Regions from separate parts of the Pantoea phytostimulans genome, predicted to be linked through region 3. Evidence: riboswitches for the same ligand, from Rfam matches in the RefSeq annotation. Region 3 holds a riboswitch; each other region holds the start of a gene.
What was found. A riboswitch is a leader RNA that binds a small molecule or an ion and turns the genes downstream of it on or off. The one in region 3 is predicted to bind thiamine pyrophosphate.
Positions count from the first base shown of each region.

Region 1 (7,229 bases), on a different replicon from region 3:
TGTCGCTTTGGCGCAAAACGTGCGGATTGAGGTCAACTATCAGCGCGGCGTTCCGCCATTAATGAACGATGACACATTGATCGATACGCTGGAAACCATTCTCTCGCATCAATTTGATAAGCCGATCATCGCAAAACCCAGCGCCAGCTTTGGCGCGGAAGATTTTTCACTGTTTACTGAACGCGTTCCGGGATGCCAGATTCATATTGGTTCTGCTACGCCTGGACGCGACGATCATCTGCATAACTCCGATTATCAACCGGATGAACGCAGTATTGCCGCCGGGACGCAGGCGTTAACACGCCTCGCGATTGACTTGCTCTCCTAATATAAAAAATTGAGGTTTAGATGATGATGCGTAAAGGCTTGTTTGCTGTCTCCCTGGGAATGGTTCTGCTGAGTACGTCAGCGCTTACGTATGCTAAAGATTTTGGTACGTTGAAATTTGCAACTGAAGCCGCGTATCCGCCGTTTAACCAAACTACGCCAAGCGGCAAAATTGTTGGTTATGAACCCGATATGGTGGCGGAGCTGGCAAAACGTGCGGGTTTCAAATATGAAATTATTGCGCAAAAATGGTCAGGTATGATTCCCGGCCTGATTGACGGTAAATATGATGCCGTCATTGATGCGGTCACTGTTACGCCTAAACGTGCCGAAGCGATCGATTTCACCCACGAATATACCGTCAGCATTTCCAGCTTTGTCACAGCAAAAACCTCACCTTTAGCTTCGTTGCCGGGCACCGGTACTGTGGTTGCCGCTGACGATGAAGCTGGCATGAAAAAGTCTATTGATGATTTGAAAGCCACCTTCAAAGGCAAAACCATTGCCGTGCAGGTCGCCACAATTCAGGCTGATTTCTTACAAAAGTATCTGGGCGACGTTGCGACAATTCGTACCTATCAAGCTGGCCCGGAAACTTTCGCCGACCTGATGAATGGCCGTGTTGATGCGGTTATGGCCTCGCGTACCAATCTTAATGCGTTTGTGAAAAAACACACCGACGCTATCAGCAGCAGCGGCTACGGTTTTACGGGTGGCGTGCTGGGAGCGGGTTCAGCAATTGGTTTGCGTAAAGGCAATGCCGAGCTGAAAGCGGCATTGGATGAGGCGCTGTTATCCATGATTAAAGACGGCACGCTGAGCAAACTCTCCATTAAATGGTTTGGCGAAGACGTCGCACCAAAAGCCTAATTGCCTATGTTTATGAATATTGATTGGCAAATACTTGGCTTCGGTGATGAAGGTTGGGGCGGCGTGTTGCTTAACGCCGCCACGGTTACTGTCACTGTTTCTCTGTGCGCCTGGTTTCTGGGCGCTATTTTAGGCAGTTTACTGTGCTGGATGCAGATCGCCGGTTCGCGCTGGCAACAGCGGCTGGCAGCGGGCTACATCACAGTATTTCGTGGTGTACCTGAGTTGCTGGTGATCTACCTGTTCTACTTTGGTGGACGTCAGGTGGTTTCTTCTGTTGGCACCGCGCTGGGTTTTCAGGGGCCGTTCGACGTTAATGGTTTTATCGCAGGCGCAATTGCAATTGGACTGATTTCCGGGGCTTATCAGAGCAGCGTATTTCGTGGCGCCTTTTACGCTATTCCAAAAGGCACGCTGGAAGCCGCAACGGTGACGGGCATGGGACGTCTGATGATGTTCCGTAGAATGATCGTGCCACAGGCGCTGCGCACCGCGCTTCCCGGCATGGGAAATCAGTGGCAATCGGTGATTAAAGAGTCGGCATTGGTGTCGGTAACCGGTTTGGTCGAAACCATGAATCAGGTTTCCACCGCCGCTAACTCAACGCAGATGTCCTTCTTCTTCTACAGCGTCGGGGCCGTGATTTACCTGATCATCACCACCTGTTCAGACTTGGTTTTCCGCTACGTGGAAAAATTTGCCCTGCGCGGCCAACAGCGCGCGAATCTTTAAGGAGCCCACGTGGATTTCACTTTCTTGCAGGAAACGCTACTGGCGTTGCTCAAAGGATTGCCGCTGACCATTAATTTGGCGGTTCTGTCCTTGCTCGGCGGCGCTATCCTGGCGCTGCTGCTTAATCTGCTGCGTCAAACGCACATCGGCAGTTACGTTTGCCGCTTCTACGTTTGGCTGTTTCGCGGCACACCGCTGCTGATCCAAATCTTTATGGTTTATTACGGCTTGGGCAGCTTACCCGCCATTCGTGAAAGTATTTTTTGGCCGTTGCTGCGCGATCCTTACTGGTGCGGATTACTGGCGCTGATCCTCAACGATGCGGCGTATACCTCAGAAATCTTGCGTGGCGGCTTGCGTGCCGTCAGCATACAGTCACTGGAAGCGGCAAAAGTTTCTGGCATGTCGTCGCATAAAATCTTCACTCGCATCACGCTACCCATTGCCATTCGCCAGGCATTACCGGCCTACAGCAATGAGATCATCTCAATGATCAAAGCCACTTCGCTGGTCAGCACTATCAGCCTGATGGAGATGACCGGTATTGCGGATTCCATTGTTTCGTCCACTTTCCGCGCACTGGAAGTGTTCCTGAGCGCCGCCGTGATTTATCTGCTGCTTACCATGCTGGTTAGCAAAGGCGTCTCGATGCTGGAACGACGTTTATCACCTTACTATTTTGGAGCGCGGTCATGACCAAACCCACGATTATGCTGAGTCATCTCAGAAAGAGTTACGCGGGCCATGAAGTGCTGCACGATATCAGCCTGACGGCACACGACGGTGATGTTATTTCGCTGATTGGCGCCAGTGGCTCCGGTAAAAGTACCTTGCTGCGTTGCATTCCTTTCCTGGAAGTGCCTCAGGCTGGTGAGATTTCGGTGGGCGATGAAATCGTCTCTATCGATAACACGGAGGAAAAGCTCAGCCGTGAGCAGCGTCGTCGCATCAAGCTGATGCGTATGCAGCTTGGCTTTGTGTTTCAAAGTTTTAATCTGTGGCCGCATAAAACCGTGATGCAAAATATTATTGAAGCGCCGGTGCATGTGCAAAAGCGCAGTCACAAAGAGGCGATTGAAGAAGCCGAAGCGTTGCTGCACAAAGTGGGATTGTATGCAAAGCGCGATGCCTGGCCTTCACAACTTTCGGGTGGGCAACAACAGCGCGTTGCGATTGCGCGTGCGCTGGCGCAGCAACCAAAAGCGATCCTGTTTGATGAACCGACTTCAGCACTCGATCCAGAACTGGTAGGAGAGGTGTTGCGCGTAATCCGCAGCCTGGCGGAAGAGGGGCGCACCATGATCATCGTGACCCATGAAATGGGTTTCGCCCGCGAAGTATCGAACAAAGCGGTGTTTCTGCATCAAGGAATCGTGGAGGAATCTGGCGCACCGGAGCAGGTATTCCTCGACCCTGTATCGCCACGTTGTCGCGCCTTTGTAAACAGCCATTTCCAGCGCAACGCGGGATAACGTTCTTTTATTTGATCACGTTCATTCAAGGATGAGTGACGTTTTTAATCAGGATTTCCTTCACGTGCCCTTGACGAATCCCCGTCCTTAAAATAAAACTAGAACCCGTCAGGGGAGTCTCGCCGAAGAGACTGAGAGGCTAATAGCGCAATGCGCGGCTTAGCGACCCTTAGAACCTGACCCAGTTGATACTGGCGTAGGAAGACCTGGATCTCAGTGCGTTGAGCTCCTTGCCGCAAGGGCCGATCCGCACTGCTCTCGCCTTTTTTCCTTTCATGTATCACGGGTCTTCGCTGTTAAACGACGAGGCCAATGTGATGAACTCTCCCAATGTAACTGCTTTACTCGCAGACTCCGCATCATGAGCCGCTGGTCGGTTTTAGGCAGCGGTGTGTCAGGTTTATGTGTCGCCACGCTGCTGGTCGAACAGGGTGAATCCGTCGAAGTGATCAGCAAAGAGGAATGTCTTCCGGCTTCGCATTGGGCTGGCGGCATGCTTGCACCTTGGTGCGAAGCTGAAAGCGCACCTCAAGCGGTTATCGATTGGGGACAGCATTCCGCTGCGTGGTGGTCAAAACGTGTTGATGGCGTTGAACATAACGGCACGTTAGTTATTGCGCCGCCGCGTGATAGCCTGGAACTGACGCGCTTCGCAAAAATGACGTCGGAGCATCAATGGGTTGCACCGGGCGAAATCGAACCTGCGTTGGAAAATCGCTTCGCACGCGGCTTGTTCTTTTCAGGCGAAGCGCACCTAAATCCACGTGATGCTATGCAGCAACTGCGCGCAAAATTGCTGCAGTCCAATGTCTCTTTTCATAACGGCGAACCCAGCGGAAAAATCATTGATTGTCGCGGCATCCACGCTGCCGAAGACCAGCCTGCACTGCGCGCTGTGCGCGGTGAAATGCTGATCCTGCAAACTGATGAAATTCAGTTCTCGCGCCCGGTTCGCCTGTTACACCCTCGATTCCCTTGCTATCTGGTGCCGCGAGCAGCAGGGCGCTTTATGCTGGGTGCCACCATGGTGGAAAGTCATGACGACAGCCCAATCAGCGCGCGCGCCATGATGGAATTGCTTAGCGCGGCGTACACCCTTCATCCGGCACTGGCTGAAGCTCGCATTGTTGAAAGCGGCACCGGTCTGCGTCCCGCCTATCGCGATAACCTGCCTGAGGTTCGCTACCAACACGGCATATTTTCCTTAAACGGTATGTATCGGCATGGTTTTTTGCTGGCACCCATTATGGCTGAAAAACTGATGCAGCAACTGGCCCAGGAGGTTTTGTAATGCGTATTCAACTTAATGGTCGTCCGATCGAAACGGAAGCCAACACCTTGGCAGAACTGCTTCAAGAACAGCAGATAGATGCCAGCTGCGTCGCCAGCGCCGTGGACGGTGAATTTGTACCGCGATCTCGCTACGACGCTCAGCACATCACCGCAGGTTGTCAGCTAGAAATTTTGTCACCGATGCAGGGAGGTTAAGTATGTTTTACGATTTCCAACCCCAGTCGCGATTTTTACTGGGAACCGCCGGTTATCCGTCGCCTGATGTGCTGGCGCAAGCGATTAGCGCATCGGGCACTGAAATTATTACGGTTAGCCTGCGCCGCGAGGGCAATGCAGGTGGTGCATTCCGTGAACTGTTGAAGTCGCTGAACACGCGAATTCTGCCTAACACTGCCGGTTGTCACACAGTCAAAGAGGCGGTAACCACCGCGCAAATGGCACGCGAACTCTTCAATACATCCTGGATAAAACTGGAGGTCATTGGGCATGCCGACACGCTGCAACCCGATCCTTTTGCCTTGGTCGAAGCCGCACGCATTCTTTGCGCCGACGGTTTCAACGTTTTCCCTTACACCACGGAAGATCTTATTGTTGGCGAAAAATTACTGGAAGCGGGCTGTGAATTATTGATGCCTTGGGGCGCGCCTATCGGTTCCGGTCAGGGATTACGCAATATCGAAGGATTGCGTTCTATGCGTGCCTGGTTCAAAGGCATTCCGTTGATCATTGATGCCGGCATTGGCGCGCCGAGCCAGGCGGCACAGGCGATGGAAATGGGTTTTGACGGGATCCTGCTCAATACGGCTGTGGCAAAAGCACGCGATCCGGTGCGTATGGCGGGTGCGTTTGCCTCAGCAATCCATGCTGGCCTGGAAGCGCAGCAGGCAGGGATGATGGAACGCCGCGACATGGCAGCCGCTTCTACACCCATTTTCGGTTTGGCCGAGTTCAGTTGAGGATAAAAGATGAGTCGTTATCAGCGGCAATCGATGCTGCCGGAAATAGGCGATGCCGGGCAGCAGCGTCTGGCAAGCGCACGCGTGCTGGTGGTTGGTGCGGGTGGCTTGGGATCAACACTACTGCCGCTGCTGGTGGGCGCAGGGGTAGGATTTATAAAGCTTTACGACGGTGACGTGGTTGAACTGCATAATCTTCACCGGCAAACGCTGTTTGGCATGGCAGATGTGGGTCAATCAAAAGCAGTATGCGCCCAGCGGGCGCTAGCGCAGCGCAATCCCGAATCGATTGTAGAAGCACATCCGCACACACTGCGCGCCAGTATGATAAGTCATGCGCTTGATGGCATCGATATTGTGATCGACGCGGCTGATAATTTCGCTATTACCTATCAACTCTCTGACGTCTGCTATCCGCGCCATATTCCGCTGGTCTGCGCCTCGGTACTGGGCCGAACAGGTTATGTCGGTAGCTTCTGTGCAGATGCACCGAGCTATCGGGCACTTTTCCCTCAGTTGCCTACTGCATCCGCTAACTGCAATACCGCGGGCGTAATGGGGCCAGCCGTGGCAACGCTTGGTGCATTACAGGCACAAATGGCGCTCAGCATCTTGCTGCAACTCAAGCCGTCGCCCCTCGGTTGTATGATTAAGTGCGATTTTGTCGAGTGGCACGTGAGGCAGTTCCGCTTTGATTATGCGGAGGAGCCGGCGCATCCCGGCGTGCCGTTTATCGACCTACAACTGCTTACGCCTGAAGATTGTATTATTGATTTGCGCAGTGTTATGGAAGCGCCAACCAGCATCGCTGACGACGTTCTGCGTCTGTTGCCTGATGAGCTCGCAGCCTGGCAGGCGCCTGAAAAACAGCGCATTGTACTGGTGTGTGCCAGCGGAATGCGTGCGGCTAAGGCTGCGCAGGCACTGGAGCAACGTGGGCATCGCCGATTAGCAATAATTGCAGCGAATCAATGTTAAACATTGCGTGAGTAATGCGTGCATTAAGACCTGCATTTATCAGTAGAGACGCATTTAGCCGTGAATGTTATTTTCCCAATAGGGAAAGCTCTCCCTCCGCTTTGTTACCGTTCATTGTCAATACGAAGAGTGGCAATGTTCTGTTGGTCGCGGATGAGTTCTAATAGCGGGCTGCCAGATAATGAAGATCGTGCATTGAAATTAATACTACTAACCATTATGCAAGCCAACATGGCGGTTAATGGTTATTGGTACGGCGTGCTCAATCCGCGCTGCTACTCGCTTTCAGGGAGGGCATTAGCCTAAGCCTCAGAATCACACATAAAAAGGGTCAATTAATGAGGTTTAGCGTAACGTGAAAGTTTGCATAACATCACACTTATTTTCTAAACCTCATCGTGTACTTTTATCAATCCTGATCGGTGAATTTATACCACTTCAGTTAATTGAAAGGTCTCAAATACCAGTTCCATCTCAGGATGAAAACTGCCTTCGTTTTGGAAAAAGCGCTGATGCTCTTGCTTCCAGTGATCAAGGCTGAGATCGCCTTCGCCTTCCAGCATCGCCATTTCAGGCGTTACGCGATCAAAACGTGTCAGGA
Region 1 covers NZ_CP173699.1:219,188-226,416, forward strand. Annotated here, with positions in the region: gene ACF2G4_RS19505 (M20 family metallopeptidase) at 1-328, shown strand, start outside; gene ACF2G4_RS19510 (transporter substrate-binding domain-containing protein) at 349-1,197, shown strand; gene ACF2G4_RS19515 (ABC transporter permease subunit) at 1,204-1,929, shown strand; gene ACF2G4_RS19520 (ABC transporter permease) at 1,939-2,625, shown strand; gene ACF2G4_RS19525 (ABC transporter ATP-binding protein) at 2,622-3,401, shown strand; TPP riboswitch at 3,502-3,621, shown strand; gene ACF2G4_RS19530 (FAD-dependent oxidoreductase) at 3,763-4,692, shown strand; gene thiS (sulfur carrier protein ThiS) at 4,692-4,889, shown strand; gene ACF2G4_RS19540 (thiazole synthase) at 4,892-5,650, shown strand; gene ACF2G4_RS19545 (ThiF family adenylyltransferase) at 5,660-6,628, shown strand; gene ACF2G4_RS19550 (ASCH domain-containing protein) at 7,057-7,229, opposite strand, start outside.
Region 1: linked by a shared signal. The riboswitch ahead of ACF2G4_RS19530 (FAD-dependent oxidoreductase) and the one ahead of thiC (phosphomethylpyrimidine synthase ThiC) in region 3 are both predicted to bind thiamine pyrophosphate.

Region 2 (7,229 bases), 1.7 Mb from region 3:
GCTGGCTGAAACAGAACGCCATTTTGGCGCGGAATATCATGTCACTATTGTGCCGCAGCATCCGGCTAAGTGGCTGGAGAATCATGAAATCAGCAGTAAGGTGGCGATACTTTCTCTGACGCACGATCCGCGTATTGATGAACTCACCATGATGGAGGCGGTTAATACCCCTGCGTTTTATCTCGGTGTGATGGGTTCAGTTAAAAACAGCGCTAAACGCCGACAGCGGCTGGTGGAGATCGGGGGACTGAGTGAAGAAGAGCTGACGCGCATTCAGGCGCCCGTGGGCATTAGGATTGGCAGTAAAACACCGGCAGAGATCGCCTTGTCGGTGATGGCAGATGTGGTAAGGGTCAAAAACCTTTAACCGCTGAAGTGGGTTAGCCCGCAACAGGGCTAACCCAACACGTTAATTAATTTCTGTCGCGTATTGTTCAACTGGCGTGATTTTCTTAATCAGCTTGTTATCAAATAAAAACTGCTCATAAGCCTGATAACGCGGTTTATCTAACGTCGCAGGCTCCGTGGCAAACAGCGGCAGCGTCTTCATCCACGCCTGATGATTCAACGGGGTATTTAACTCAGGATGCTGACGAGCAAAAACCTTCCAGCTCTCTTCAGGGTGCGCACGTAAATAGGCTGTACCTTTCTCCAGCGCGATAAGAAACTTTTTGATCTTCGGTTCGGCAACGGCATCGCGGTTAGCCACAATAATTAATTCATCGTAAGCCGGGACGCCATAATCCTCGACGTTAAGCACGACCGGATCTTTACCCTGCAATGTCATCTCCAATGCTTCGATATTGCGGTAGCCGCCAATCACGGCATCCACCTTTCCGGTTAACAGGGCGCTGGTGAGCTGAAAGTTTACGTTGATCAGTTTGACTGCGTTTGCGTTGAGATTTTCATGTTTGAGCATGGTGGCCAATGTCGCCTGCTCGATGCCGCTCACAGAATATCCCACGGTTTTACCGTTGAGATCGGCTGGCGTCTTAATGCTTTTATCCAACGAAATAACGGTGTTAAGCGGCGTGTTAATTAAGGTGCCTACGCGTACCAGCGGCAAACCCTGATCGGCAAAAAAATGGATTTGCGGCTGATAGGTAATGGCTAAGTCGGCCTGTTTAGCTGCCACGAGGCGGGGCGGTAAAGCGGGATCGGAAGGGGGAATAATCTGCACATCCAGCCCCTGTGCGCTAAATGCGCCGATCTGCTCAGCCACCATGATCGGCGCGTGGTCGGGATTGATGTACCAGTCGAGCATGAGCGTGAGTTTTTCATTGGCGCTCGCGCTGGTGGCTAAAACGGCGCTGGCAATCAGGACGGTTAGGCGCATTTTAAACAGGGTTTTACGTTGGGGGTTGTGGTTATTCATCGTTGTCAGGTATCCAGTTGATCACACGTTTCAGCAAAGCATCAATCACGCTCCAAAGCAGAAGCGTCATCAGCACCAAAATAAACAGGGCGGCAAAGCACATATCACTCTGCATTCGAGCATTGGCATTCAGCATGACGTAGCCCAATCCTTCAGCCGAACCGACCCATTCGCCGATGATCGCGCCGATCGGTGCCACGGCGGCGGCCATGCGCAATCCTGAACCAAACGCAGGCAAGGCCGCCATCAGGCGTACGTGACGTAACTGGGCATACGGCGAAGCGCGCAGGGTGCGGGCTAAATCGAGGTAGTCGTTATTGACGCGGCGCATACCGTCGAAAAACGTAGATGTGACCGGAAAGAAGATCACTAACACTGCCATCACCACTTTTGCGCTCATGCCAAAGCCAAACCACAGCACCAGCAGCGGGGCCAGCGCAAACACCGGAATCGCCTGGCTGGTCAATACCAGCGGCATCAGCCAACGTTGCAGCCGTGGCGAGTAGATCATGCACAGCGCCAGGCTACAGCCGAGCAAGACACCGATGACGAATCCGCTGGCAATTTCTGACAGCGTAATCAGCGAGTGGTAGGCCAGGAACGGCGCATTATCCCAGGCGGCAAGCAACACGGCGCGCGGCGCGGGCAACAAGAAAGCAGGGATGTCACCCCATTTTGTTGCCAGCCACCAAACGCCAATCAGGCCGATAAAAACGCTGAGCCCACGCCTGCTGCGTGCAAGACGATTGTGTTTCATCCTGCCGCCTTGATCAGTCGTTGCAACAGCTCAGCCTGACTTCTCATCGAATCAAGATCGTCGGGCGCACGCGGCGGTAATCCAGCAATGCTGTGCGAGTCATCAATGCCGAAAGGATAGGGTGAAAGCACCAACAAACGGTGACTCAAGCGGCAGGCTTCAGCGGGATCGTGGGTAATCAGCAGCACGGTATGTTGTGCCAGTAATTCAGCCGCCAGGGTTTGAATTTGCGTGCGGGTAATGGCATCCAGCGCGGAGAACGGCTCATCCATCAATACAATCGGTTGCCGTTCATAGAGGGTACGGGCCAGCGCAGCACGCTGACGCATACCGCCGGAAAGGGTGGCCGGCAGGGATTTTTCTTCGCGGCTCAAGCCTACACGCGCCAGCAAATGCCTTGCCCAATCGCGATCGACTTTTTCGCCCCGCAAACGCGCGCCCAGCGCCACGTTATCTATCACCGATAACCACGGATAAAGCAGATCTTTTTGCCCCATCCAGGCTATGCGGCCCGCCAAGGGTTGATTATCGCTGCCCGTCACCGAGCCAGAAGTGGGTGGCGCAAGGCCAGCAATAATGCGTAACAAGCTGCTTTTCCCTGCACCGCTGGCACCCAGAAGCGCCACGAATTCGCCGCCGGTGATATCCATATTCAGCCGGTCAAAAATGATCTGCTCACCGAACTTTAAGCTGAGATCGCGCACTTTAATACCGGGAATGGCGCTTAGCGGCTGCATGCGGAAATCAACGCGTTTGAGGTGTTACCGGCATTGAGTCCCATTTGCCAAAATGCGCTCTCTAAGCGCGTTGCAGTGGTGAAGATATTGGCTAGCGCATCAAAACGGCTTTCACCACCGCGCTGGCGTGCGATATTTTCAAACAGCGTCAGCGAAGCCTGCACGCCAGCCAAATAGCTTTCATCGCCATAGTTTTGTATCCAAGCAGCATAGGGATTATTGCGCATCACAGTGGCGGGATTGTTTAATAAACCAAGCCCAATTTCGGCATAACCTGCGACACAAGGCATCAATGCCGCCAGCAAATCCAGCGCATCACCAGAATGTCCAATATCCAAAACGTAGCGGGTGTAGTTCAGCGTTTCTGGTGCTTCAGCGTCGTTGACGATGTCGCTTTCGCTCAATCCCCATTGCGCGCAATACGTGAGATGCAAGGGCAGCTCACTGACAATAGCGTTGAGGGATGTGGTTGCCGCACGCATTTCGGGTAGCGTGTGGAGTTTGCTGACCAACAAGGCGTAAGCGCGGGCAAAATGCAGCAGGAAGAGATAATCTTGCGTGAGGTAACGCTGAAAAGCGGCGTGCGGCAGGGTACCCGCAGCGAGCTGTTGCACAAAAGTGTGCGAGACATAATCGTGCCAGTGTTGACCCGCTTGCTGGCGAAGACGGCCATATAAGCAATCATTGAACATTGAGAGAGACATGGGACCTCCAGTGATAAGTGGAGATCCGGGCATACTGAGGTAAGAACAGGCATTTGCTGAGTGCAATATTGCCAACCCGTCCCTTCGCTGGCATGACCCAGATCAGGTTCAAAGGGTTCGGCTTACGCCATCTCAGCCCATTTCAGGACACCCCTCGGAGACACTTTTTATACGTCAATTAAAGGGTGAATTCAACGTGTCGATATTGTGGGTTTGGCCGAGTTAGCCACGCTTACTGCAAATTTCCCTCTGCTTTTAACAGAGAAACCTCTCTTTAACTCTTCAGGAGCACGTCATGGATTTGGATACACGCTATTCGCTACAAACGCTTTCGCCACCGCAATGCTTCCGTTATATCGCGGGCCCCGTTTTATCTGATGAAACCCTGAAGCAACGCGTGGTTGAAGTGGTTAATATGATGAAGCAGCACGGGCTGGCGCACTTGGTTATCTATGCAGATAAAGAACATGGCGGCAATTTTGAGTATCTGGCGGGGTTTATTCCGCGTTTTGAAGAGGCACTTTTAGTACTCAGTGATCAAGCTGCTATTAGTTACATCATAGGTAATGAGAACCTCAAACTTGTGCCTTATGCACGTAATGCAGGATTACCTCTGCATGCGCCGATCTTTTCGCTGCCCAATCAACCCATGACACATGAACAGCCGTTAGAGACGTTGCTCGCGAGCGCAGGTTTAATCGCTGGGCAAAAAGTGGGCGTCGTCGGGTGGAAGCTTTTCACCGGCAATGCTGAGCAGCGAAGCAGCCTGTTTGATGTTCCTGCATTTATTCTTGATGCGGTTAAGAAGGCGGTAGGGGGACAACATTGTGTTGTTAACGCAACGGGGATATTTATCTCGCCTGAATATGGCGTTCGCCGCATAAACCGGGCAGATGAAATCGCTTTTTATGAATATGGCGCCAATTTGGCCTCAACCAATGTCCTTAGCGCGCTGGACAGCATTGAACTCGGCAAAAGCGAAAAAGAGATCGGCCATTTGCTGGCTGCCGACGGTCAACCGAATAACGTTATTATGATTGCCGCCAGCGGGGATCGCTTTGCGCATGCCAACCTTTATCCTTCGGATAAACGCATCTGCCTGGGCGATAAGATCTCGCTGACGGTTGGCTTCAAAGGTGGACTCACCAGTCGCTCAGCCTATGTGGTTGCCGACGACACCGCGTTGCCCGACGCGGTTTCTGACTGGCTGACGCAGTTAGCCACGCCCTATTATCATGCCGTGGTGACCTGGCTCGAGAGTTTGCGGGTAGGCATCACGGGCGGAGAAATGTATGCCATTGTCGAGAATGTTCTACCAAAAGCGCGTTATCACTGGCATTTGAACCCGGGGCATTTGGTGGCGGATGAAGAGTGGCTTTGCTCACCAATCTATCCTGATTCCACAATTCCATTAACCAGCGGGATGCTATTGCAGATTGATATTATTCCCTCTTTGCCGGGTTATGGCGGCAGTAACATAGAAGATACGGTTGGGCTGGCAGACATTACATTGCAACAGCAGCTAGCGGCACAATTCCCCGAAGTATGGAAAAGGATGGAAATTCGCAAACGTTATTTGAAAGAGGTAGTAAATATTAAGGTTTCAGATGAGGTAATTTTACTTTCTAATACGGTAGGTTATCTGCGTCCTTTTTTGTTGGATAAAACTCGCGCACTGGTTCGCGTTAAGTAATGAGCAGGTCGCATTTACATTATGACTAACAGGCGTTAACGATGAGCAGTGACATTAAATCTTTATCTTTTCTTGGACCACGAGTCGCTATTATAGGGCCATCTAACAGTGGGAAATCGACGCTGGCCAATGCGATTTCTCATAAAACATCTTATCCCGCAATACACCTTGATCAGCTTTATCATTTACCTGGCACGCATTGGCAGGCGCGACCTAAATCGCATTTTTTAGACCTGCATCGGGCGGCTATCGATCAAGAGTGTTGGATTATTGAGGGTAATTACTCCAGCTGCCTGAAGGAAAGAATGGATCGCGCAACAGGCGTAATTTTACTGGATATCAGTTTACCCTTGATGCTCATGCGTTATTTCCGACGTACCGTCTTCCAGCGTGAACGAATAGGTGGCGTGCTGGCAGAACATCAGCGCGATCGCATTAATAGCGACATGTTGAAATATCTGCTTTTCACCACCCCGAAGAATAGAGCGCATCACCGGGCGATATTTGATGAATTAACGACGCCAAAAGTGGCCTTGTTATCAGCAGAGCAGGTGAAGCGTTGCTGGAAAGAGTGGGCGTTGAAATGAACCCGCTGCAGCGGACGTCAGTGGTTAAAAAGAGAAGGGGGTATATAACGAAGAAGCCAACGTGTTGGCCACAGGCATAAAATGATTTCCATATAATACAGGCTATTGGGTCAAGCAAAGTTAAACAGATTAATCTGCTTCTTAACGGATAAGGCGTAATAAAGATACGCCCAACGTGCTATTTTCAATGAATCTGAATGTTATTTACTGAAGGTTTAGACATGCGCGTAAATAATCTGCTCGAAAATTTTCGCATAATAGAATCATGAGACTTAAGTGATTGATTAACGTTATTATCACTCTGTAATAAAGGTGAGATTTTATTACTTTTAAGCATTTTCTAACAAGATTGTTATAGCTATATGTCGATAATTCCTACTTTTATTGTCTGCCTTTTTGCAGGTGCTTACCCGTTAAGGTCAGCGGCCTGGCAGATATTGCAGGAGGTATTTATGGCGATATTTTTACCGCTATTACGATTGTATGGCTTTTCCGTCGCCGCAGAGTCGCGAAGGGCGCAGATCGGGTCTATACCTAACGGAATTATCCATTTTTTCACTCTGGCCGTAGGCTAATTATGCTGCACAAAACTAAATATAATAATCTTACGCTGTGCTTCAAAGAGAGTCGTGTTCCGTATAACGAGATCCTGGAGGATTTTGTTCATTTACGTCTTCCGATACGTAAAGTGTTCCGCAACAAGGACAATACCAAGGTCATGCTGGTCCAGCACCAGGAACAATTATATATATTGAAAGTATTCAAGCCCAACGGTAAAAAAATCGAAAGGGTGCTTAAATCCTTTTTCAGAAAGGATTACTTTTTAAGTCTGATTCAACTCAACGACGAGCTCTGGTCAAGAGGCATGCGTTTTCAAAATGACGTTTACCTGTTAGCGCAGCGCAAACAGGGTCCTTATACCGATCTCTACATTATGTTGAATGAATACATTCCCGGCACGGTGCTGAATGAGTTTGATGTCATTCCTGAGGTAATCAAACAGGACCTTGTGCATAACATGGCGTTATTGCATCAACATAAACTCATTTCTGGTGACGCCCATAAAGGCAACTTTATCCTTTCTGAACACGGGCTGCGTATCATCGATTTATCCGGTAAGAAGTTCACCCGACGCAGAGTGGCAGAAGATCGCTTGGCGCTGGAGAGTCGTTTCAACATCAAGGAGATAGAGAGGGACTTTTCCTACTATCTGCTCAAAGCGAAATTCCACCTCCGACAAAAAATCAAAAGCGGTAAGCATGTTCTGGCGAAGATGTTTGCCTTTTAAAGGATATTTTCGGCAAGTGCGCAGTGTTTCTGTTTCGGCCAAAAAGTGACGCTTGCTGAGCTTTTCTGCGGCAAGTGCAGGCCGAAAC
Region 2 covers NZ_CP173698.1:1,082,145-1,089,373, reverse strand. Annotated here, with positions in the region: gene ACF2G4_RS05190 (XdhC family protein) at 1-367, shown strand, start outside; gene ACF2G4_RS05185 (ABC transporter substrate-binding protein) at 410-1,336, opposite strand; gene ACF2G4_RS05180 (ABC transporter permease) at 1,368-2,132, opposite strand; gene ACF2G4_RS05175 (ABC transporter ATP-binding protein) at 2,129-2,869, opposite strand; gene tenA (thiaminase II) at 2,857-3,573, opposite strand; TPP riboswitch at 3,636-3,738, opposite strand; gene ACF2G4_RS05165 (M24 family metallopeptidase) at 3,869-5,266, shown strand; partial or broken gene ACF2G4_RS05160 (GTPase) at 5,308-5,409, shown strand; gene ACF2G4_RS05155 (DNA topology modulation protein FlaR) at 5,572-5,853, shown strand; gene ACF2G4_RS05150 (lipopolysaccharide core heptose(II) kinase RfaY) at 6,431-7,141, shown strand.
Region 2: linked by a shared signal. The riboswitch ahead of tenA (thiaminase II) and the one ahead of thiC (phosphomethylpyrimidine synthase ThiC) in region 3 are both predicted to bind thiamine pyrophosphate.

Region 3 (7,229 bases):
GGTATGGGGATCTAACGCCAGATTAAACTGATCTTCCCAACGGAATTCGAAACGCGCTTTGGACATGGCGTTATCGCGAATTTGCGCGCCAGGATGCCCTTTGGCGAGATCGGCGGCGTGAGCAGCAATTTTGTAAGTGATTAAGCCTTGCTTTACATCTTCTTTATTCGGCAGGCCAAGATGCTCTTTTGGCGTGACGTAACACAGCATCGCACAGCCAAACCAGCCAATCATGGCTGCGCCAATACCGGAAGTGAAGTGATCGTAACCCGGTGCGATGTCAGTTGTTAGTGGGCCGAGCGTATAAAAAGGGGCTTCATGGCAATGTTCAAGCTGTTCGGTCATGTTGCGGCGTATCATCTGCATCGGAACGTGGCCAGGGCCTTCAATCATTACCTGTACGTCATATTCCCAGGCAATCTTCGTCAATTCACCCAACGTATGCAGCTCGGCAAACTGCGCTTCATCGTTGGCATCCTGAATAGAACCTGGGCGTAAGCCATCTCCCAACGAAAGCGAGACATCGTATGCGGCGCAAATTTCACAAATCTCCCGAAAATGCTGATAGAGAAAGCTCTCTTTGTGATGTGACAGGCACCATTTGGCCATAATCGAACCGCCACGCGAGACAATGCCGGTCAGGCGTTTTGCCGTCATCGGCACGTAACGCAGCAGCACGCCAGCATGAATCGTAAAGTAGTCGACACCTTGCTCAGCCTGTTCTAACAGCGTATCGCGGAATATTTCCCAGTTAAGATCCTCTGCCACGCCATTCACTTTTTCCAGCGCCTGATAAATCGGTACGGTACCAATCGGAACCGGGCTGTTACGCAAAATCCACTCACGTGTTTCGTGTATATAACGGCCGGTGGAGAGATCCATTACCGTGTCAGCACCCCAACGCGTTGACCACACTAATTTTTCCACTTCTTCTTCAATAGAGGAGGTTACTGCCGAGTTCCCGATATTGGCGTTCACCTTCACCAAAAAGTTGCGACCAATAATCATCGGCTCCGATTCGGGGTGATTAATATTGGCGGGAATAATGGCGCGACCCTCGGCGACTTCCTGGCGCACAAACTCCGGCGTAATATTTTCCGGTAAATTAGCACCGAAACTGTATCCCGGATGCTGTTGCAGCAGCACTTCACCACGTATACGCTCGCGGCCCATATTTTCACGCAGTGCGATGTACTCCATTTCTGGCGTGATGATGCCCTGACGCGCGTAGTGCAATTGTGTCACCCGGCGACCGGACTTGGCACGTCGCGGTTGAGGTAAATGCTCGAAACGCAAATGATCAAGACCGTCATCGGCCAAACGCTGCTGCGTGTAAGTCGAGCTAATTTGCGTGAGATTTTCGCTGTCATCGCGATCGTTAATCCAGCCAGCACGCAGTTTTTCAAGACCGCGATGCACATCAATCTGCGCGTCTGGATCACCATAAGCGCCTGCCGTGTCATACACCGGCACGGCTTCATTCTCTTCGAAGCGAGGTTCGTCCTTGGTACCGCCAATTTGGGTGGCGCTGAGTTGAATTTCACGCATTGGCACGCGAATGTCAGCACGGCTACCGGTAATCCAAATGCGTTTAGAGTGGGGGAATGCACTGCCGCCTTGCAGGGAATCGATAAATTCCTGCGCCTGGGCACGTTGTTCGCGACGATTGGTTTTCGAAGTAGACATAGCAATTTTCCAGTTAAGGGGGAACGTTGCTTGTCCGGAGTTCGGAAGGAGTAAGCGATACGATGGACAAAAATAGTGCCAGCGTACTAAGAAGATTTACTCTTGTTCCCTACGCAGGTTCTAACCTGGTCAGGTTCCGCGGATCCCGAATAAACGGTCTCAGCCCGAAGGCACTCCGACAAGAAATTAAAAACGGGTTTATCAGACTGGCGTCATCAAAACCCGTTCAGCATAAAAGGGCTTTTAGGTAATCACAAGACTTTTACATGTGATTAACGTTAAGCGGGACGAGCCATCTGGCTGTCATTGGCGACCGGCGGGCGCGCCAGCTGTTGATCCCACGCCAGCTGAATCAATTTATCTTCCAGCGTGAAGCGGGTTTCTAAAACTTCGCCGACTTCAGAAAGCGCTTTCTGGAAAGTCACGCAGTTATCATCGTCAATTGCCTGTTGCAAATGACCATCATACAGCTGCATCAAACGTTCCGTATTGGCTTCAAGCGGCGGATAGATCTGCGCAGCAGCAATCATCGGACTGTCGCCACTCATTTCACTAATAATGCGCTCGTAAATATTGAAGTGTCCGGCAGAAAGGTAATCCACCAAGCCGTGACAAAAATTATCCAACGCCTGTTCATCCAGCGTCGTTAAAGCTTCTTTATTGGGTTTCAATCCTACCAAATGGTAATAGGCGACTAAGAGTTGGCGACGGGCTTCAAGCCACGAATCCACCAGTTCGTTGCTGCCACCTACGCGCTCGGCCAGGACGTCTAACTGGTTAAGCATATCTAACTCCATGTGAGTTATAGTTGTTTATCTACACACTTAACATCAGGACTTCAGCGTGCCATTTGACGCTAAGGATGACGAAAAAAATGCAATTCGAGATCACAAGCGTAGACGCTGGATGGTGGGTTGTCAGCCATGAGCAAAAACTTTGGCTGCCACAAGGTGAATTACCGCATGGACCTGCAGAAAAATTCGGTCTGACTGGCACTAAAGGTCAGGTCATCGGCGAGTGGCTGGGTGAAAAAGTGTGGCTCATTTGCGAAGCGCGATCTGAAAGCATGTTCTCGGTACGTCAATTAATCGATGAAGAAGTTGGCCTGTTTCAACTCGCTGGGCGCGGTGTTCAACTGGCAGAGTTTTATCGATCCCATCGCTGGTGCGGCTATTGCGGTCACGAAATGAACCGCAGCAAACATGAATTTGCCTGTTTGTGTAGTCATTGTCGTGAGCGTTATTACCCGCAGATCGCGCCTTGTATCATTGTTGCGATTCGTCGGGGTGATGAAATCCTGCTGGCGAATCATGCGCGACAACGTAATAACATTTATACCGTGCTGGCGGGATTCGTCGAGGTGGGCGAAACGCTGGAGCAAGCTGTGGCGCGTGAAGTGATGGAAGAGAGCAATGTGCGGGTTAAAAATGTGCGTTACGTGACGTCACAACCCTGGCCTTTTCCACAATCATTGATGGTGGCGTTTATGGCTGAGTATGAGAGCGGGGATCTGCAACATGACGGCAAAGAGTTGCTGGATGCAGGTTGGTTCCGCTATGACGCGCTGCCAATGCTACCGCCGCCAGGCACCGTGGCGCGCCGCTTGATAGAAGATACCGTCGCCATCTGCCGCGCCGGAGCATAAGGAAAGTGCTACACTACGCGCTTGAAATTGAGAGAGCCTTAAAATGACTGAACTGAAGAATGATCGTTATCTGCGCGCCCTGTTACGTCAGCCGGTTGATGTCACGCCGGTCTGGATGATGCGACAAGCCGGGCGTTATTTACCGGAATACAAAGCGACCCGCGCCGAAGCCGGCGATTTTATGTCGCTGTGTAAAAACGCCGAGCTGGCTTGCGAAGTTACGCTACAGCCGCTGCGTCGTTATGAACTGGATGCGGCGATCCTCTTCAGCGATATCTTAACGATTCCCGATGCGATGGGGCTTGGACTTTACTTCGAAACCGGTGAAGGCCCGCGCTTTTCAAACCCAATTACCTGTCGAGCCGATGTTGAGCGCCTGCCGATCCCCGATCCTGAACAGGAACTGGGTTATGTTATGAACGCTGTGCGCACTATTCGTAAGAATTTAAAAGGCGAAGTGCCGCTGATTGGTTTCTCAGGCAGTCCGTGGACGTTGGCAACATATATGGTCGAAGGCGGCAGCAGCAAAGCCTTTACTAAGATAAAAAAGATGATGTACGCCGATCCCACAACGCTGCATGCGATGCTGAACAAGCTGGCAGACAGCGTCATTTTGTACTTGAATGCACAAATACGTGCCGGTGCGCAGTCGGTAATGGTGTTCGATACTTGGGGTGGGGTGTTGACGGGTCGAGATTATCGCGAGTTCTCGCTTTATTACATGCATAAAATTGTCGATAGCGTTTTGCATGAAAATGAAGGGCGCCGCGTGCCGATTACGCTGTTCACCAAAGGTGGCGGGCAATGGCTGGAAGCGATGGCGGAAACGGGTTGTGATGCGCTCGGCCTAGACTGGACAACTGATATCGGTGACGCTCGCCGTCGCGTAGGTGACAAAGTCGCCTTGCAAGGCAACATGGATCCTTCCATGCTTTATGCACCACCTGCACGTATTGAGCAGGAAGTCGCGGGAATTCTGGAAAGCTTTGGCAAAGGTGATGGTCACGTATTCAACCTGGGTCACGGCATTCATCAGGATGTCCCACCTGAACACGCGGGCACGTTTGTTGAAGCCGTGCATCGCTTATCTCGTCCATGGCACCAGGAGTAAATATGGATATTGCCGCACTACGTGCCGAGCAGCTTCAACGCGCCGCAGACGTGGTGCGTGAGGATGATTTTGACGTGTTGCCGCCACGCTTTATCGGCGGCGCAGACGTTGGCTTTGAGCAAGAGGGTACTATCACGCGTGCCGCTCTGGTCATCCTTGAGTATCCTTCTCTGAAGCTGGTGGAACATCGCATTGCGCGTATCGAAACCACCATGCCGTATATTCCCGGCTTTCTCTCTTTCCGTGAGTATCCCGCGTTAATGGCGGCATGGCAGATGCTTGAGCAAAAACCCGATCTGTTATTTGTTGATGGTCACGGTATTTCGCATCCTCGTCGGCTGGGTGTTGCATCACACTTTGGCTTGCTGGTGGATGTTCCTACGATTGGCGTCGCTAAGCGTCGCTTATGTGGTCGTTATCAAGACGTTGACCCACAACCGGGAAGCCGCCAGCCGCTGATCGACAAAGGCGAGCAAATCGGTTGGGTATGGCGTAGCAAACAGCGTTGTAACCCCTTGTTCATTGCGACCGGGCATCGTGTTAGCCTGGACAGTGCGCTGCATTGGGTTGAAAACTGTACGCGCGGCTATCGTTTGCCTGAGCCTACGCGCTGGGCGGATGCTGTCGCTTCAAATCGTACCGCCTTTCAGCGTTGGCAAAACACGCTTTAACGCTGTTTACGCGGCATTTTTACGATACACTGCCGCCAGCTAAACGAATAAGAGCCACCTTCATGTTACAAAATCCCGTTCATCTGCGTCTGGCAAAGCTGGAAAGCTGGCAACACCTGACCTTTATGGCTTGCCTGTGCGAACGCATGTATCCCAATTACTGGGCTTTTTGCGAGCAGACGCAGTTTGCCGATCCGGCGCTTTACCGTCGTATTCTCGATTTGATTTGGGAAAACCTGACGGTCAAAGATGCAAAGATTAATTTTGATAGCCAACTTGAGAAGCTGGAAGCTGCTATTCCTGATGGCGAAGCTTTTGAGGTTTACGGCGTTTATCCGGCTATCGATGCCTGTGTGGCATTAAGCGAAGTGCTCCATGCACAGTTAAGTGGTGAGACGCTGGAACATGCCATTGAAGTCAGCGAAAGCTCAATCACCACGATAGCGATGCTGGAAATGACTCAGGCAGGTCGTGAAATGACCGATGAAGAGCTGCGTGAAAACCCAGCAATAATCGATGAATGGGACCTGCAATGGGAGATTTTTCGCCTGCTCGCGGACTGTGAAGAGCGTGACCTTGAATTAATCAAAGGACTCCGATCGGACCTGCGTGAAGCGGGAATCAGTAACATCGGTATAAAATTTCAGCAGTAAGGCGAGAAAACGTGACTTCAGGCCCGAATTAGCGCGCCTGGAGGCTTCACATCGGCCCCCTGTCTGGTCTACATTTGGGGGGCTGAAAATTGTGGCTATCGGTGCGTGCTGGCTGGAGAGTGCCAGATTGTGGCTTTTCCCTCGCACTCGTTGCTTAGCAAGCGATAAATACACTTTAAGGATAACTTATGAACAAGACTCAACTGATTGATGTAATCGCAGAAAAAGCTGACCTGTCTAAAACCCAGGCAAAGGCAGCGCTGGAATCAACTCTGGCTGCGATCACTGAGTCTCTGAAAGATGGTGATGCTGTACAACTGGTTGGTTTTGGTACTTTTAAAGTGAACCACCGCGCTGAGCGTACCGGTCGCAACCCGCAGACTGGCAATGAGATCAAAATCGCTGCAGCAAACGTACCGGCATTCGTGTCTGGTAAAGCGCTGAAAGACGCCGTTAAGTAAGACGTCGCACTGCGGTCAAGCTTTAAAACAGGGGGCGTTTTCGCCCCTTTTGTTTAAGGGGTTAAACATCATGACTCCGCTGTTCCGGCGTTTTCCTACCCTGATTCTCTCCTTGTTACTTATTGGGTGCAGTTCGACCCCTGATATTCCTGCTTTTTCTGCCAGTGGTTATCTTGCCGATCGCGGTGCCGTGCGTATGTGGCGCAAGAATAGCGACCATCAGGCAACGCATTTACGTACGATCTTTACTCCTTTTAATGGCGATGCGGTTGAAACCACGGATTATATCTGGCTTGAAGATTCGCTCATTAGCGTGCAGCGAAAAATCAACGGCGATACGCCAGATGATGTCACGCTGCGTTTTGACCAGGAAGGCAGCCTCAACTTTATGCAGCGGCAGCTTGCCGGACGACGTGAAGCTGTTAGCTCAGATTCAGTCGAACTCTATAAGTTTGACGCTCAGCGCATGCATAAAGTGAGTGATGCACTGTTAAGTGGCCGCGTGTTTCTCAAGCAAGGCCATTGGCAAGGCGGCAACGTCATTCAAACTTGTGAAGGGCAGCGTGTGACGCCTTCATTTGATGCACTGGCGTTACAGACTTTAGCGCAGCAGCAGCGTAGCGCGCATGCGCCGTTGATGGTTTCATGGCTGGAAGCACCGGAAGGTGTTCAGTTGTTGCGAGTCAGTTCGCAGGATGATTGCGCAGAGCAACCTAAAGAAGCGGATTTTTGAAGAGGTGAAAAGGGGCACTGCGTGCCCCTTTTGCTTACTTGCGGTTAATGGCGCGATAACCAATATCGTGACGACAGAAGCTGCCTTGCCATGAAATAGGCTTGGTTAGCTCATACGCACGCTTCTGTGCAGCAGCTACATCATCGCCTAACGCCGTAACACACAGCACGCGGCCACCATTAGTCAGTACCAAATCGTCTTCAAGACGTGTGCCAGCATGGAAGACTTTGCCGTCAGCAACTTCTTCAAGCGGCAGACCATGAATCTGA
Region 3 covers NZ_CP173698.1:3,341,326-3,348,554, forward strand. Annotated here, with positions in the region: gene thiC (phosphomethylpyrimidine synthase ThiC) at 1-1,686, opposite strand, end outside; TPP riboswitch at 1,776-1,874, opposite strand; gene rsd (sigma D regulator) at 1,965-2,471, opposite strand; gene nudC (NAD(+) diphosphatase) at 2,561-3,331, shown strand; gene hemE (uroporphyrinogen decarboxylase) at 3,375-4,442, shown strand; gene nfi (deoxyribonuclease V) at 4,445-5,113, shown strand; gene ACF2G4_RS15665 (YjaG family protein) at 5,176-5,766, shown strand; gene hupA (nucleoid-associated protein HU-alpha) at 5,955-6,227, shown strand; gene ACF2G4_RS15675 (DUF1481 domain-containing protein) at 6,298-6,960, shown strand; gene purD (phosphoribosylamine--glycine ligase) at 6,995-7,229, opposite strand, start outside.

Region 4 (7,229 bases), 1.6 Mb from region 3:
TTCAGATGTAAAATCAATAAACCACGAGGTGTTAGATTTAATTACTGGTATAAATATTTTATAGTTCAACCACATAAATAAAAAAAACATCAAGGCGAAGGATAGCGTCTTCTTCGGAATCACTGATGATTTAGCACACACCGGAAACTCCTCCGTCGATTACTTCAATCGTTCCATACGAATACAATTGTGTTCCGGGGATGTTTGTATTTCCATATGTATAAGTCATTAGCGCCTGCCTTATTTTAATGAAGTCACTACGGTGCTGTAATGTTATACATCCCTGAGAAATCCCTGCCGGACCAATTGGATGCAATCTAAAATTCCCCCTTTCTACGCCATCAATGAATGTTTTGTCATCAACGTGTGAATCTTGTCTAAATAGTCCAAACCATTCCGAGTGAATTACGGGGGTATCTGTTGGCCATGTCCAAGCCTCACGGCTCATTGTGTACAGCATGGACTTAAACCCATTAACAGGACGTTTCACGATGTGATAGCGACCAAGCGGGATCGGCCCTTTGAAAGGTATAGCGGCACATGCGGCATTGTTGCGATACTGATCATTGCCAGAAAACGCCATAAAGTGCCCTATACCTGGTAGTATGAGGGGAGAGAATTGTGCGCCTGTAAGAATAAACTTTCCGTTGATTGCCATTTGGCTTTAATCCCTTATTAGTAATCCACTCTTATGATAAGGTTTTTATTGTTGATTTAAAGAAATCATCAAAATTAACAGCGTATTAATTACAATTTCAAAAGCTTTTAGCACGATGGTAGGCTCTGCCAGGGGCTCAGTCACGCTTCATAAAGAGTACTTGGTTAACCTCATCACAACGCGTTTGGTGAGTATTGCCTGATAAGGGATAGGTAGGGAGGCAAGGGAAATAAATTATATTTGCTGAGATAAAATTTAGGATCGTCTTTTAATACATAAATTAGCTGGGGCCTCAGCCCCAACTCCTGACAGATTCATCAATCGACGTTCTAGAGGTATTTGATGGTTTCTTATCGCAGGTTAACGACGGAACTAAAGGACGCTATAGCAACCTTCGCCGTATGATTGTTTTTGCAGGTTCTGATGCATACAGCAAGTTACGTTTTCATACGTCGATGAAAAGTGCATTCCAATATGTTAGTCCACTTGATGAAGGAAATATCATTACACAGAGACGTGAAATCTTACCCAACGTTAAAACATTCACAATGCCTGGCATTGCAGTTGACGTAGTTAAAATCACAGACCCACTTCTAACATAATGGCGAAGATTGATATTCAAGATGACGAAGGAAATAGCCTTATCATCGACAAAATCAACGACAGAATGTTGGTTAGCTTGATTAATATCAGCCGATTAGCAGCACATTACAAAATAACTCCGCAACTTGTAGCCTTAAGAACCTGCAAAACAATTATTGATGGTGAAGGGAAGCCTTATCGGAGTTTGGTTACGGCGGTTAATTCGCCAGTTAGAAAATAGAGTAAAACGCCTTAATGATTGATCCTCGCACTGCGGGGATTTTTGTATAGGGCTTCTGCGCGTTATCAAAGCGGTCAAAGTGGGATACAAAGCGGTTTACAAGCTGGGATCAACTCACCTATGATTGCACTGAGTGATTGAGCAATTATTATAAAAATATGCTTATCTATCAATGACTAGGGGTGCCTTTTAGGCTGAGATATACCCTTTGAACCTGATCTGGATTAATGCCAGCGTAGGGAAGTCTGATGCCTGACCGCATTTGCCTTCTTGTTCGCCGGTTGGGAGTTATGATGACACATCAACCTGAACACCTTTCTGACGCGCACGTCGCGCGTATCCTGCATCAATTTCGCCAACACGCGCCGCTGGTTCATTGCATGACCAATGATGTCGTGCAAACCTTCACGGCCAATGTACTGCTGGCGCTCAACGCGTCGCCTGCCATGGTTATCGATCCTGAAGAAGCTGCGCAATTCAGCGGCTTTGCCGACGCGTTGCTGATTAATGTGGGCACCTTAACGCAGGATCGTCAACTCGCTATGCAAGCCGCCGTTACCGCCGCCAATCAAGCTGGCACGCCATGGACACTTGATCCGGTTGCGGTGGGCGCGCTCACGTTACGCAGCGCATTCTGCCAGCAATTGCTGAGTCAAAAACCCGCCGCTATTCGCGGTAATGCCTCTGAAATTTTAGCGCTAGCGCAGCAAGCTGCGGGCGGGCGAGGCGTTGATAGTTTGCATCAGGCCGATGCCGCAGTGGCAGCCGCTCAGCAGCTTGCTCGCGATTATCACACCCTTGTGATCGTCACCGGCGAAGTTGATTACGCCACTGATGGCTCACGCACCTTAACCATTTCCGGCGGTAGCCCACTGATGACACGCGTAGTCGGCACGGGCTGCGCGTTATCGGCGGTAGTTGCCGCTTTCAGCAGCCTGCCGGGCGATGGCTTGCTCAACGTTGCCTGTGCATGTCGGGTGATGGCGCTGGCAGGGAAAAAAGCGGCGGCGCAAGCGCAAGGGCCGGGCACCTTTGTCGCCGCGTTTCTTGATGCGTTATGGATGCTGGAGGTGGCAGCATGAAGCGCATTAACGCCTTAACCATCGCCGGCACCGATCCCAGTGGCGGAGCCGGGATCCAAGCCGATCTCAAAGCTTTCTCTGCGTTAGGCGCTTATGGCACCAGCGTTATTACTGCGCTGGTGGCGCAAAATACCTGCGGCGTGCAATCGGTTTACCGCGTGGATCCTGACTTTGTCACGGCGCAGTTGGATTCAGTGCTGGATGATGTGCGCATCGATAGCGCGAAAATCGGCATGTTAGCGGAAACCGCGATTGTGGAGCGCGTGGCTCAGCGCCTGAAACGAGCCAGTTTACCCTTTGTCGTGCTGGATACGGTGATGGTGGCCAAGAGCGGCGATGCACTGCTTTCACCGGATGCAATTGCCAGCGTGCGTGAACTGTTATTGCCACAGGTTTCACTGATTACCCCGAATTTGCCAGAAGCCGCCGCACTGTTAAATTGTGCAATTGCGCACAACGAAGATGAAATGCTGACGCAGGGTGAAGCGCTGCTGGCGTTGGGTTGTCAGGCGGTGCTGATGAAAGGGGGACACCTGAGCAATGAGGAAAGCCCGGACTGGCTGATTACGCGCTCAGCTCAGCAACGTTTTACCGCACCTCGTGTGAATACGCGTCACACACACGGCACCGGTTGTACGCTTTCGGCGGCGCTAGCGGCGCTGCGTCCACGCCATCAAAACTGGCAGGAGACGTTAACGGAAGCCAAAGCCTGGTTGCAGCAAGCCTTGTTACACGCTGATTCACTGGAAGTGGGCAAAGGCATTGGGCCGGTGCATCACTTCCATCAATGGTGGTAAGGAGAGAGACTAAAACGGGGCTTTTTCCTGGGGATCCGTCTGAAAAATGGAGTCAGCAATTTGCGTCATAGCGTGAATAAGGTCCAGGCTGTGGGGGTCGAATCGGCGGGTGCCGGTTCACCCTCGACAGCTAACAGGAGTTGACATGACGGACATCGTACAGTTATTGGGCAAAGAAGCGGATTCCCTTCTTCAACATCGCTGCATGACCCTTCCAGCGGAAAGCCTGTATTTACCAGGCGCGGATTTCGTTGATCGGGTAATGATCGACAACAACCGTTCTCCTGCGGTACTGCGCAATATGCAAACGCTGTATAACACCGGTCGCCTGGCGGGAACCGGTTATCTCTCTATTCTGCCGGTCGATCAGGGTGTAGAGCATTCAGCTGGCGCCTCGTTTGCCGCTAATCCGCACTATTTTGATCCCAAAAACATTGTTGAACTGGCGATCGAAGCGGGCTGTAATTGCGTAGCATCAACCTACGGTGTATTGGCTTCCGTATCGCGTCGTTATGCGCACCGCATTCCATTTTTAATGAAGCTTAACCACAACGAAACGCTGAGTTATCCGGCGCAATACGATCAAACGCTGTATGCCAGCGTCGATCAGGCGTTCAACATGGGCGCAGTAGCGGTTGGCGCGACTATTTACTTCGGTTCAGAGCAATCACGCCGCCAAATTGAAGAAATTTCTGCGGCTTTTGAGCGCGCACATGAATTGGGCCTGGTCACAGTATTGTGGGCTTACCTGCGCAATAACGACTTTAAAAAGGATGGCGTGGATTATCACTCCAGTGCGGATTTAACGGGTCAGGCGAACCATTTGGCGGCGACGATTGGTGCCGACATCGTTAAGCAGAAAATGGCGGAAAACAACGGCGGCTATAACGCGGTGAAATTTGGTCATACCGATGAGCGCGTTTACACCAAGCTGACTACTGAAAATCCCATCGATTTGGTGCGTTATCAGTTAGCAAACTGCTATATGGGCCGCGCCGGGTTGATCAATTCGGGTGGCGCGTCAGCGGGTGAAACAGATATTGCCGAATCAGTGCGTACCGCCGTTATTAACAAACGTGCCGGAGGCATGGGATTGATTCTGGGACGTAAGGCGTTCAAGAAATCGTTGAAGGATGGCGTCGCGCTGATAAATGCAGTGCAGGATGTTTATTTGTCAAAAGAGGTGACGATTGCGTAAGGAGTGAGTCCTCTGCGCGCTGCCCCCCATCCCGGCCTTCCTCCGCGAAGCGGGGGAAGGAGACGCTGCCACATGCCGTCTCATCACTAACATAAAGCAGCATCTTCCTCCCCCATTTATGGGGGAGGATTGAGGTGGGGGACAAACGACCTCGCACTTCAGAGGATTGAGGTGGGGGCAAACGGCCTCGCACTTCAAAAGAATAAGGGGACAAACGACTCAAGGCCCTTCAAACCATTCACTGTTGCGTTCGGCAATGGGCGTTATTGAGAAAATCATCTCTTGTAGATGGCGGCGCATCGCTGCTTCTGCGGCATCAGCATCATGAGCTTGTAGCGCTGCGAAAATTTCCTGATGCTGCTCAATCAAACTTTCCGGGGGGGAAACTTCACTCAAGGTTAAAAAGCGCACCCGATCCATCGCCGCCTTGATATTTTCCACCGTTTCCCACGCCAGCGTGCAGTTGATGCTCTCAGCAATTAAACGGTGAAACTCATCATCCAGGCTAAGAAATGCCTGGCTGTCATGCCGCTCAGCAGCCATTTTTTGCAATTGCAAATTGTGTTCCAGCGCCATCAAAGCCGGCGACGCGATCTCCACTGCGGCACGGCGAACCACCGCAATCTCCACTGCTTCGCGGATGAAACGCCCATCGGCTACGCGCTTAGCGGAAATCTTACGCACGAAGGTGCCACGTTGTGGCAGCACCTGTACCAATCCGGCTTCTGCCAGCTTAATAAAAGCTTCACGTACCGGCTGACGTGAAACATTGAAGCGAGCAGAAACTTCTTTCTCAGAGAGCAACGAACCGGGTTGAATCACACAGGTGACGATATCTTTGCGCAGATAACGGTAAATCTGCTGGTTCACTGGCTCGCTGGTGGTAATGGTATAGGCGATCGTCATGCGGCAATGTCCATATTACGGCTGACATAAGCCAGCCCGTAGAGAAAGAATCAGTCTAATCAGCACGCTGCATCTGCGCCAGTGCTTTTGCTACCGCACAATCATGCCGCGTTCATTATTTGATGTACGGTAGCGCGGGCGCCTTGCTGCACCAGTTGCTGATAAAAATGCGTTAATCGGGCAACAAAGTCACCATTTTGTGCCAAATCTTCGCCAAACACCGCGTTCATCCCCAACAAAGCCCGCACGCGAGCTTCACCGTCTTCGCTGTTTTTCACACACTCGGCCAGCGCATTTTTCAGAGGATCTCGTATCTCAATCGGCTGGCCTTGTTCATCTACACCGCCGACATAACGCATCCAGGCGGCAATGCCAAGCAGCAGCAGGTCGCAGCGGCTGCCGTTACGCAGGTGCCAGCGCAGACTATCCAACATCCGTTGTGGCAACTTTTGGGTGCCATCGGTAGCGATCTGATAAGTACGATGTTTAATCGCGCGGTTTTCATAGCGGGCGATTAACGAGTCGGCGTAGGCTTGCAAATCTACCCCTTGAGTGCGCAAGGTTGGCGCTTGCTCATCCACCATTAATGCGCGAGCGGCAGCCCGGAAGTGGCTGTCACCCATGCAATCGCTGATGTGTTCGTAGCCCGCCAAAAAACCCAAATAGGCGAGGAATGAATGGCTACCATTCAGCATCCGCAGCTTCATCTCTTCAAAAGGCAGTACATCGTTTACCAGTTCGGCACCGGCTTTTTCCCACGCTGGGCGGCCGCTGACAAAGTTATCTTCAACCACCCACTGAAAAAACGGCTCTGCTTCTACGGCCACCGGATCCTCCGAACCCAGACGTGCGGTGAGCTGCTCGAAAGCGCTTTCAGTCATGGCAGGTACAATGCGATCAACCATCGTGGAAGGGAAAGTGATGTGTTGCTGAATGTAGTCGGCTAAATCGTCATCCTGACGCTGCGCCAGTTGCACAATCACATTGCGCGTGACATGGCCATTTTCCGGCATATTGTCACAAGACATCACGCTAAACGGCGCTAACCCGGCGTCGCGACGGCGGCGGATTGCCGCCAGTATCAGGCCAGGCAAAGAGCGTGGCGCGTCTGGCTGGGCAAGGTCATGCACGATATCAGGGTGATCTGGATTGAGATCACCGCTGGCAGGTAAATGGCAATAACCCTTTTCCGTAACGGTCATCGAAACAATGGCGACGTCTGGCTGGCTCATGGCGTCAATCACCGCCTCGATTCCGTCGCCTTTGCCGTGCAGCGCAGCAGTGATCACGCCAATTACGCGGGTCTTCAGCGAGTCGTCGGCCATCTCTGTCACGGTGTAGAGCAAATCCTGTTCACGCAGCGCCTGAATAAGTGCGCCGCTGTTGAGATTCACTTCGCAATAGCCCCAATCTGAACCTTGCTCAGCCAGCTTGTCGCTGCACAGCGCCTGATGGGCGCGGTGGAAGGCGCCAAAGCCAATATGCACCATACGTGTTTTAAGTTTGCTACGGTCGTAGCGCGGGCGCTGAACGTCAGCGGGAAGGCGATCGATATCTAACATAGTCTGTCCTTATGGCAAACGGGGCGCCATGCGCCCCGTAATCAGTAATGCATTAACCGCGTCCTGCTTAAACCGAAACCGGTTTGTCGATGGTTTTCGGACTGCGAATCACAAACAGCACCAGGAATGCACCCACGGCGGCGACACATCCCGCCAGGATAAAGGCGCTGTCGAACTTGCCGGTGTGCTGCACAATGAAGCCG
Region 4 covers NZ_CP173698.1:1,714,711-1,721,939, reverse strand. Annotated here, with positions in the region: gene ACF2G4_RS08055 (DUF2778 domain-containing protein) at 131-658, opposite strand; TPP riboswitch at 1,650-1,740, shown strand; gene thiM (hydroxyethylthiazole kinase) at 1,772-2,563, shown strand; gene thiD (bifunctional hydroxymethylpyrimidine kinase/phosphomethylpyrimidine kinase) at 2,560-3,360, shown strand; gene fbaB (class I fructose-bisphosphate aldolase) at 3,506-4,558, shown strand; gene ACF2G4_RS08035 (GntR family transcriptional regulator) at 4,778-5,464, opposite strand; gene ACF2G4_RS08030 (mannitol dehydrogenase family protein) at 5,566-7,026, opposite strand; gene ACF2G4_RS08025 (MFS transporter) at 7,094-7,229, opposite strand, start outside.
Region 4: linked by a shared signal. The riboswitch ahead of thiM (hydroxyethylthiazole kinase) and the one ahead of thiC (phosphomethylpyrimidine synthase ThiC) in region 3 are both predicted to bind thiamine pyrophosphate.